3 regions of the Paraburkholderia caballeronis genome follow, and region 3 is predicted to be linked to each of the others. Evidence: predicted binding sites of a transcription regulator. Region 3 holds the regulator's gene; each other region holds the start of a gene.
The links. Region 3 encodes LexA, which represses DNA repair genes until DNA is damaged. Its sites were predicted from a motif close to ACTGTATNNNNATACAGT; they were not measured.
Positions count from the first base shown of each region.

Region 1: a site for LexA is predicted at 1,339-1,356, ahead of BLV92_RS06625 (VRR-NUC domain-containing protein). Genes of this name have one in related genera too.
Region 2: a site for LexA is predicted at 1,535-1,552, ahead of BLV92_RS05875 (PA0069 family radical SAM protein). Genes of this name have one in related genera too.

Region 1 is NZ_FNSR01000001.1:1,479,398-1,482,670, reverse strand. Features, by position in the region: gene BLV92_RS06630 (hypothetical protein) at 308-955, opposite strand; gene BLV92_RS06625 (VRR-NUC domain-containing protein) at 1,364-3,160, shown strand; gene BLV92_RS06620 (ATP-dependent DNA helicase) at 3,157-3,273, shown strand, end outside.
Region 2 is NZ_FNSR01000001.1:1,319,336-1,322,608, forward strand. Features, by position in the region: gene BLV92_RS05865 (D-amino acid dehydrogenase) at 1-804, opposite strand, end outside; gene BLV92_RS05870 (Lrp/AsnC ligand binding domain-containing protein) at 968-1,456, shown strand; gene BLV92_RS05875 (PA0069 family radical SAM protein) at 1,603-2,736, shown strand; gene rpsP (30S ribosomal protein S16) at 2,967-3,230, shown strand.
Region 3 is NZ_FNSR01000001.1:2,320,498-2,323,770, forward strand. Features, by position in the region: gene BLV92_RS10385 (sulfate ABC transporter substrate-binding protein) at 1-564, opposite strand, end outside; gene lexA (transcriptional repressor LexA) at 838-1,488, shown strand; gene BLV92_RS10395 (hypothetical protein) at 1,510-1,890, shown strand; gene BLV92_RS10400 (DUF2939 domain-containing protein) at 1,973-2,629, shown strand; gene BLV92_RS10405 (universal stress protein) at 2,689-3,165, opposite strand.

The sequences.
Region 1 (3,273 bases), 840 kb from region 3:
GCCCACGGCCAGTTTCCGTGGATCAACCAGCCATTTTACCGGCGCGGCGGCGCGCTGTGCAAAAACTGCGGGGTTATTGGCCGTTTGGACAGGAGAAGCTGGCGTGGCGTCGGTGGGTCGGGGTGGAGTGGCGGCCTGGGTTCGGGGCTGTTTCGCGTCGTTCGTGCGGCAGCTTCGTCGTTCGCCGCACTTTCCTGCGCTGCCGCGCGGGTAGGCGCGCAGCATTGTTTCGGCGTGGTGTTGCTGACGCTGGCGTTCCCGCGCGGGCGGACCGGTCGTCCGCGCGGGGCGTCACCGCGCCTGGCGGTCAGTCGTTGCGGCTTGCCGGACGCGCGGCCGTCGTTTTCGCGAGATCCGCTGGCGCGATCCACCGGAACGACGTCAGGCCGGACTCGTCGAACGTGCACTCCGCCGCGGTCGGCGTCGTCTTGCGCGGCTGCGAGAAATGCGCGACGAGCGCGCCGATCGGCGTCCTCGGGTGAGCCGGCGCGGGTTGCGACGCGGCGGTGGGCGTGGCCGCGCGGGTCGTAGCGAGCGGCGTAGTCGAAGACCCGGTCGAAGCCGTCGCGCTTGCGGCGCCGGCGGCAGTCGCCGCGCGAGTCGCGCCGGACGAACCATCCGCATGACTGACCGCGCCGCTCGCGGGCGCGCCCGCGTCGGCCGTGCCGCTTGCCGGCTGTCCCGGCGCGGCCGACGCCGGTTTCGCCGCCGTGGCCCCGCCGGTCGAAGCGGTTGCAGACGCGGCCGCCGGCTTGAGCGTCCCTTCGATCACCACGCGCTGGCCGCGATACGACACCGCGCGATTCGTGACCGACAACTCGCCGAGCGACGTATCCCCGAGCCGGCTGCGCATCTCCGCGACGCACGAAGCGGGATTGCGATACTGCGCGGCGCAGCCCGTGAGCAGGGCGGCAGCGGCCGCGAGGCCGACGATGCTGGCGTTCCGTTTGATCATGAAGGTTCCGTTTTCAGGCTCGCGCAATTGTAGCCTACGGGTCGTTTGGGGCCGGGCGGTATCGGCGGCCGATGGCAGGCGGCAGGGGGCATCGCACAGGCTTGCGCTATCGCTTTCCGCGCCGCTCCGGCCTGCCGTGCCGGTCGCCGGGCAGTGGGTTATCGCTTCGAGCGCTCTCCAACGGCCCTTTCCGGCTGCGGGCCGCCCCGCTCCGCCGGCTCTTCGTACCCGGTTGCGTCGTCAAACTCGCCCGCCGCAGGCTACATCGCCGGTCAGCGGGCCTTTCGGCTTCACGCCCATCCCGATCCACGGGTTAGCGTGTTCCGCCGATTCCTCGTAACTCACCCGCCCCACCGCTCCGCTTCCCGCCTGCTATCATCGCGCCTGTATATCCATACAGTGCCTCGCGTGTACGCTCCGCCGCCCGATCCGTTCTATTACCTTGCGAACTTCCAGCGGGCGCTCGCGTGGCTCGATGCGCGCTGCGCGGACCTGCTCGACGACGCCGAGCGCCGCTTCGCCGACGGTTTCGCGGACACGCCCCGCGCCGCGCAGGCGCTGCTCGTGCGGATGCTGATGCGCAAGGGGCCGTGCTTCCGCGTATCCCGCCTCGACTACGCCGAAATCGGCTGCCCTCTGAGCGCAGCCGCGCCGCTCGTCGCGGCGGGCTGGCTCGACGACGCGCCCGCGCTCCCGTTCGACGCGCTCGCGCCGCTCGTCACGAAAGCCGAATTGCAGACGCTCGCCGCGAACCTCCGCATCGAAACCGGCCCGCGCCCCACGCGCGCGCAACTCGTCGATACGCTGAGCGCCGCGAACCTCGCGCCGCGCGCGTGGCAACACTGGTATCCGGATTCCGCCGACGCGGTGCTGCATCTCGCGGTCGCGCCGCTGTGCGAACGGCTGCGGCTGATGTTCTTCGGCAATCTGCATCAGGACTGGTCCGAATTCGTGCTCGCGGATCTCGGCGTATTCCGCTACGAGCGCGTCGCGTTCGACGACGCGTCGCGCGCGTTTCGCCGGCGCGACGACATCGACGCGTATCTCGCGCTGCGCGACTGCCGCGACGCGCTGGAAACCGTTCTGGCCGCGCCGGCGGCACCGTCGAACGTCGCGAGCGCGCTCGACGCCACGCTCGACACGCTGGACCGCCTCGCCGCACAAACGCACGACAACGCGTGGCTGCGCGCGCGGCACGACAGGCTGCGCTACGCGACCGGCCAGCACGCGGAGCGGCTGCGGGAGCCGTCGATCGCGTGGCGCGCGTATGCGGACTGCGCGCACCCCGACGCGCGCTACCGGCGCATCCGCGTGCTCGAACAACTCGGCCGGCGCGACGACGCGCTCGAACTCGCGCAACAGATCGCGGCGTCGCCCGCGAACGAAGAGGAAGCGCAACGCGCGACGCGCACGCTCGGCCGCCTGCACGGCAGGCGCGGCAAACACGGCAAACACGGCGGCGGCGCGGCGCCGGATCGTGCGGACGCCGCTCCCGCAGCGAACGAAGCATCGCTGGTGATCCGCGAAATCGTGCTGCCCGCGCCGGACCCGGCGATCCGCGTCGAGGAAGCGGCGCGCGCGTGGCTGTCGTCCGCGGACTCGCCCGCGTTCTACGTCGAGAACACGCTGATCAACGCGCTGTTCGGCCTGCTGTGCTGGCCCGCGCTGTTCGCGCCGCTGCCCGGCGCGTTCTTCCATCCGTTCCAGCGCGGTCCCGCCGACCTGCATGCGCCCGACTTCGTCGCCCGCCGCGCGGCGCTGTTCGACGCGTGTCTCGCGGAACTCGACAGCGACGCATACCGCGACACGATCGTGCGCCGCCATCGCGACAAGGCCGGCACCCAGTCGCCGTTCGTCGCGTGGGGCGCGCTGACGCCCGCTCTGCTCGATCTCGCGCTCGACTGCCTGCCGGCCGCGCATCTGCGGCTGTGGTTCGCGCGGCTGCTGGCGGACCTCAAGACGAACCGCTCGGGCCTGCCCGACCTCGTGCGTTTCTGGCCGCGCGAACACCGCTACGAATTCGTCGAGGTGAAAGGCCCCGGCGACCGGCTGCAGGACAACCAGCGGCGCTGGCTCGCGTACTGCGTCGCGCATCGGATGCCGGTGTCCGTGTTGCAGGTGCGCTGGTCCGAAGCAGACCCATATGCGGAGGATGTGCACGACGCCGCCGACGCGCATCGCGAACCCGCCGGAGCCGCGCGATGACGTACACGGTCGCGGTGCGCACGCTGTGCGAATTCACTGCGAAGCGCGGCGACCTCGACCTGCGCTTCACGCCGTCGCCGGACGCGAACGAAGGACGCGCGGGACACCTCGCG
Region 2 (3,273 bases), 1.0 Mb from region 3:
CGGAATCTTCACGATGCCGGACAGCATCTGCGTCGAATACGAGCCGAGCGCGACGACGAACGCGTCCGCGCGCACCAGTTCGCCGCCGCACTGCACGCCCGCGACGCGGTCGCCGGCGACCGCGAGGCCGTCGATCGACATGCCGTAGCGGAACTGCACGCCGAGTTCGGCGGCGAGCGCCGCGAGGCGCGTCGTGAACAGCTGGCAGTCGCCGGTTTCGTCGCCGGGCAGGCGCAGGCCGCCGGTCAGCTTGTGCGACACCGCGCCGAGCGCCGGTTCCGCGCGCGACAGTTCGTTCGCGGTCAGCAGTTCGTACGGCACGTTCGCGTCCTTCAGCACCGCGATGTCCTTCGCCGCGCCGTCGAACTGCTGCTGCGTGCGGAACACCTGCAGCGTGCCGCCGGTGCGGCCTTCGTACTGGATGCCGGTGTCCGCGCGCAGCGCCTGCAGGCAGTCGCGGCTGTATTCGGCGAGCCGGACCATGCGGCCTTTGTTCTCCGCATAGCGTTCGGTCGTGCAGTTGCGCAGCATCTGCCACATCCATTGCAGCTGGAACGTGGTGCCGTCGAGCCGGATCGCGAGCGGCGCGTGCTTCTGGAACATCCACTTGACCGCCTTCAGCGGCACGCCCGGCGCGGCCCACGGCGCCGCGTAACCCGGCGAGATCTGGCCCGCGTTCGCGAAGCTGGTTTCGAGCGCCGGTCCGGTTTCGCGATCCACCACCGTGACTTCGTGGCCCGCGCGCGCCAGATAATAGGCGCTGGTCACGCCGACGACGCCACTGCCCAACACGACGATACGCATAGCTGCTCCCTGAAATTAAACGGTCGTCCGGCGTTGCGTCGCCGGGGCGCATGGTGTCCAGGCGAAAACCGCGTCATAGCGCGGCGGACCAGTAATTAGCGCTATGCTATTGGTGTCGGTTCAGGTTTTGTTATTGTTTTTCTCCGAAATTCAGCAAAAAATCATGCGAACACAACGGCAACCGGTCCGCTCGCTCGACCGTCTCGATCACCGCATCCTGAAGTTGCTGCAACAGGACGGCCGGATGGCGATGAAGGACCTCGCGGAACAGGTCGGGCTGTCGGTCACGCCGTGCATCGAGCGGGTGAAGCGGATGGAGCGCGACGGCGTGATCACCGGCTATTACGCGCGGGTGAACCCGGCGGTGCTGGGCGCCGCGCTGCTGGTGTTCGTCGAGATCACGCTCGATCACAAGAGCGGCAACATGTTCGACCAGTTCCGCCGCGAGGTGCAGAAGATTCCCGAGGTGCTCGAATGCCATCTGGTGTCCGGCGACTTCGACTATCTGATCAAGGCGCGCATCGGCGAGATGGCCGACTACCGGAAGCTGCTCGGCGACATCCTGCTGCAACTGCCGGGCGCGGTGCAGTCGAAGAGCTACGTGGTGATGGAGGAGATCAAGGAGACGCTGACCATCGCGGTCGGCGACTGAGCGCCCTGACCGCCGCGATGGCCATCGGCCGGACGCGCGTTCCGGCGCCGTTTTTCGCGCTCGACAACGCGGCCTGATACTGTATATTTGTACAGTATCAGGCCGCGTCGCTGTGACGCGGCTCAACGTTTTTTAAGCCGCTTGCCGTGAACGATCCGGACCACGATTCCGATGCCTGGTTTCCCGTCGCGCCACCCGCGCCGCGCAAGGGCCGCGGCGCGGTGACCAATTTGCAGGGCCGCTACGAAGTCGATCAGCGCGAGGCGTTCGACGACGGCTGGCGGCATGGGGAGCAGGACGACGACGCTCCCGCCTTGCGCACGCAGGTGTTCACCGAACACGCGAAGAGCATCCTGACGCGCAACCAGTCGCCGGACATTCCGTTCAGCGTGTCGCTGAATCCGTACCGCGGCTGCGAGCACGGCTGCATCTATTGCTTCGCGCGGCCGACGCACAGCTACCTGGGCCTGTCTCCGGGGCTCGATTTCGAGAGCCGGATCTACGCGAAGATCAACGCGCCGGAACTGCTCGCGCGCGAACTGTCGAAGCCGTCCTACGAACCGGAGCCGATTGCGCTCGGCGTGAACACCGACGCGTGGCAGCCGGCCGAGCGCGACCTGCGGATCACGCGGCGCGTGATCGAGGTGCTGCACGAGCGCAACCATCCGTTTGCGGCGATCACGAAGTCGTCGCTGATCGAGCGCGAACTGGACCTGCTGGCGCCGATGGCCGGGCGTCAGCAGTTCGTTGCGGCGATCACGATCACGACGCTCGACGCGGACATCGCGCGCACGCTGGAGCCGCGCGCGGCGACGCCGTCGCGCCGGCTCCGGACGATCCGCACGCTGGCCGACGCGGGCGTGCCGGTCGGCGTCAGCATCGCGCCGGTGATTCCGTTCGTCACCGAACCGGACATCGAGCGGGTGCTGGAAGCGTGCGCGCAGGCTGGCGCGACGAGCGCGAGTTATATCGTGTTGCGGCTGCCGTGGGAGGTCGCGCCGCTGTTCCGCGACTGGCTGACCGCGCATTTCCCGGATCGCGCAGAGCGGGTGATGAGCCGCGTGCGCGACATGCGCGGCGGCAAGGACTACGATTCGTCGTTCGCGCAGCGGATGAAGGGAACCGGCCTGTGGGCCGACCTGCTGAAGCAGCGTTTCCACAACGCGGTGCGGCGGCTCGGGCTGAACGAGCGGCGTCACGGCATCCTGGACATGTCGCAGTTCAGCCGGGGCAAGCCGGCGAAGGCGCCGCCGCAGAATCCGCAGATGGATCTGTTCTAGCTGCTGGCGATGGTGGTCGCCGCGAGGAAGTTCTTTGCCGCGACCTGCGCCGAGCGAGGCGCGCCCGGCCATTCCGCGCAGCACGCGCCGAGCGCCGTCCTGAAAGGCGGCCCGGGAACCGCGATCGCCCGGTACTGTAGTTTTCCCGTTAAGTGTTTGTTATGGCTTTGGTTTCGGGCTATAATCGCACGTTTCAGTGTTTCCGAACCCCGGTTTTCAAGGATTCTAGTATGGTCATCATCCGTCTGGCACGCGGCGGCTCGAAGAAGCGCCCGTTCTACAACATCGTCGCAACCGATTCGCGTAACCGTCGCGACGGCCGTTTCATCGAACGCGTCGGCTTCTACAACCCGGTCGCCACCAAGGGTGAAACGCTGCGCATCGCGCAGGATCGCGTCACCTATTGGCAAGGCGTTGGCGCGCAACTGTCGCCGGCTGTCGAGCGCCTCGTGAAGGAAGCGCAAAAGGCAACCGTCGCCCAGCCGGCTGCGTAAGGCTGCTGAACAAGTCATCTGGGTTTGTCTGTGGTTTTCCCAT
Region 3 (3,273 bases):
GTTGCCGCCCGGCTGGTGCAGCGCATACGCCCACGCCGCGAGGTAGTTCCAGCGCGCGCCGCCCGAGGTCTTCGGATTCGGCGTCACGATCGACACGCCCGGCTTCGCGAGGTCGTCCCAGTCCTTGATGTGCTTCGGATTGCCCTTGCGCACGAGGAACACGATCGTCGACGTGTACGGCGACGCGTTGTCCGGCAGGCGCTTCTGCCAGTCCTTCGCGACGAGGCCCTTGTTCGCGAGCGCGTCGATGTCGTAGGCGAGCGCGAGCGTCACGACGTCGGCCTGCAGGCCGTCGAGCACCGAGCGCGCCTGCGCGCCGGAGCCGCCGTGCGACTGCTTGATCGTCAGGCTTTCGCCGGTTTTCGCCTTCCACTGCTTCGAGAAGGCTTCGTTGATGTCCTGGTACAGCTCGCGGGTCGGGTCATACGACACGTTCAGCAGCGTCGTGTCCGCATGTGCGGCCGGTGCGACGGCGGCGAGGCCGACGAGCGGCGCGAAGCCGATTACCAGTTTGGCGGCCAGCGATTTCAGCCAGCCTGCGCGCCCCGTATTGCGATGACTCATCCACTTTCTCCGTGTTCTCGTGAGTGGGTTGGTGCTAACGATGGGGGCCAGTCTAACGACACGCCTACATCATTAAAAATAATTGTTCCTCATTCTTTAATACGCAAAAGTGGTAAGGGCAGACAGAATCGCCGCTGACGCGTCTTTTACGCCGTGTTGACGCCTCAAACCGACGCCGTAGCGCCGGTCTCATGAGCGAACTTCAAGTAACGCTTGAAAAGTGGCGAATACTGTATAAAAATACAGTCACCTGTCTATCCATACAGTGGCGCCATGACCAAACTCACCGCACGGCAGCAGCAGGTTTTCGACTTGATCCGGCGCGCGATCGAGCGCACCGGCTTTCCGCCCACCCGCGCGGAGATCGCCGCGGAACTCGGTTTCAGCTCGGCGAACTCAGCGGAAGAGCACCTGCGCGCACTGGCACGCAAGGGCGTGATCGAACTGGCGGCCGGCGCGTCGCGCGGCATCCGACTGATGCCGCAGGGCGACGAGCTTCCGCATCAGTTCACGCTGCCGCACGCGAGCATCATGCAGTTGTCGCTGCCGCTCGTCGGGCGGGTGGCGGCCGGCAGTCCGATCCTCGCGCAGGAGCACATCTCGCAGCACTACGCATGCGACCCGGCGCTGTTTTCGAGCAAGCCCGACTATCTGCTGCAGGTGCGCGGCCTGTCGATGCGCGACGCGGGCATCTTCGACGGCGACCTGCTCGCGGTGCAGAAGCGCACCGAGGCGAAGGACGGCCAGATCATCGTCGCGCGGCTCGGCGACGACGTCACCGTGAAGCGGCTGAAGCGGCGGCCGAACGGCATCGAGCTGATCGCCGAGAACCCCGATTACGAAAACATTTTTGTCGAGGCCGGCAGCGCGGATTTCGCGCTGGAAGGCATCGCGGTCGGCCTGATCCGGCCGACCGAATTCTGACCGCCGTCCGGAGAGAAAACCATGGAACGCCTTGCCCGCCTGTTGCCGTTTCGCCAGTTCGGCCGCCTTCGTCATCTGCGCGGCATCGCGTCGTGCGCGGCGCGTGCCGCTCAGGCGCTGCCCGTCACCGCCTCGCTGTTCGACGCGCCGGCCGCCGAGCCGAGGATCGATGCTAAAACCGAAGCCGCCCCGCTGCCCGTACTGCCGTCCGCGCAGCCGGCGTTCGCCCGCGTGTCGCTAAATAGCGGACTGAACGCGGAGCCCGCGCAGCGGGCGCCGGTCCGCGTGTATCACGGTCCGTCGCGGCTGATCATGGTCGGCACCGTCGATGCGGTCTGCCGGATGATCGACCGCTGCATCGCCGAGCAACAGGCGGAGTTGTCGGCCGCGCTCACGCGGTGACCGTGAGGATGTCGCGAGCCGGGATCGTTTTCTCGTGGCGGCGGTCAACGTCAGGTGTTCATTACTTCACCTGCCCGCCCCGATGACCGTTTCCCCCGTTTCCAGCAGACGCTGGCTCAAACCCGTCGCGATCACGATGATCGTCGTATTCGTCGTCGCGATGATCGGTTATGCGTATGCATCGCCGTACATCGCGCTGAACCGGCTCAAGCAAGCCGCCGACGCACGCGACGCGGCAACCTTGAACCAATACGTCGATTACCCGGCGCTGCGCGGAAGCCTGAAGGAAGAAGTCGGTGAGATGCTGCAGAAGCGGATCGGCGCGGAACACAGCAGCAATCCGCTGCTACTGTTCGGTGCGGTGATCGGCGCGGCGCTGATCGGGCCGCTGGTCGATGCGTACGCGACGCCGGACGGCGTCGCCGCGCTGCTGAACGGGATGCCGCCGCGCGGCGAGCCGGGCGAACGGCCGCCGGCCACGCCCGGCACCCCCGCGGCCCCGGGTCAGGACGTGCCGCCGCCGGCCGCACCGGCACAGGCTCAACCCGCGCCGCCTCCCGTCGCGAGCGCGACTGCACCGGAATCCCGGCCGCAGACGACCGCCGGCTACCGTGGCATCAACGAATTCGTCGTCACGTGGCGGCACGGCGCGGACGAACCGCGTTATGCAGCGATCCTGCAACGGCACGGCCTCTTTTCGTGGAAGCTCGCGGCCGTCGAGTTGAACGACGCGAACTGACCGTGGCGGCCGGCATTGTCCGCCTGCCGCCGCGCAAAGATATCCGCCAGGTCGAAAGCTCAGGCCGCTTCAGCAGCGGCCTGCTGCTTCTGTTCGGCCGGCGACGAGCACGCCACGAGAATGCTGCACGACACGCGGTCGAGCAGCGGCGTGTTCCCCGCCCCCATCCACCAGCGCGACAGCCCGGTCCGGCATCGATGGCCGACCACGACGAGATCGACGTGCAGTTCGTTCGCGAGATTCGCGATTTCGTCGATCGGATGCCCGAACGCGAAATGCCCCTGCGCGCGCACGCCCCGCTCGGTCAACCAGTCCACGCCTTCCTGGAGAATCTCGCGAGCGGTCTCCTCGAAGCGGCCGCACGCGACGTCGGTCAGAAGCCCCGCGCTCTGCGCGATCGTCGAGCGCATGTCGACCACCGACAGCAGATGGGTCTCCGCGCCAAGATCCAGCGCAAGGTCGGCGCCGCAACGCAGCGCCTTGCGGCCCTCGCGCGAGCCGTCGTAGCAAAGCAGGATTTTCTGGTAGCTCGCCATGGTCCTCTCCCCACCCGCACCGGTTGCGGGTTGTGCGCTTTCATGATGGTGCGCCGCAATTCCACATGCAAGCGCTGGAAAACGCCAGGTCGGCCGAGCCCCGTTTCG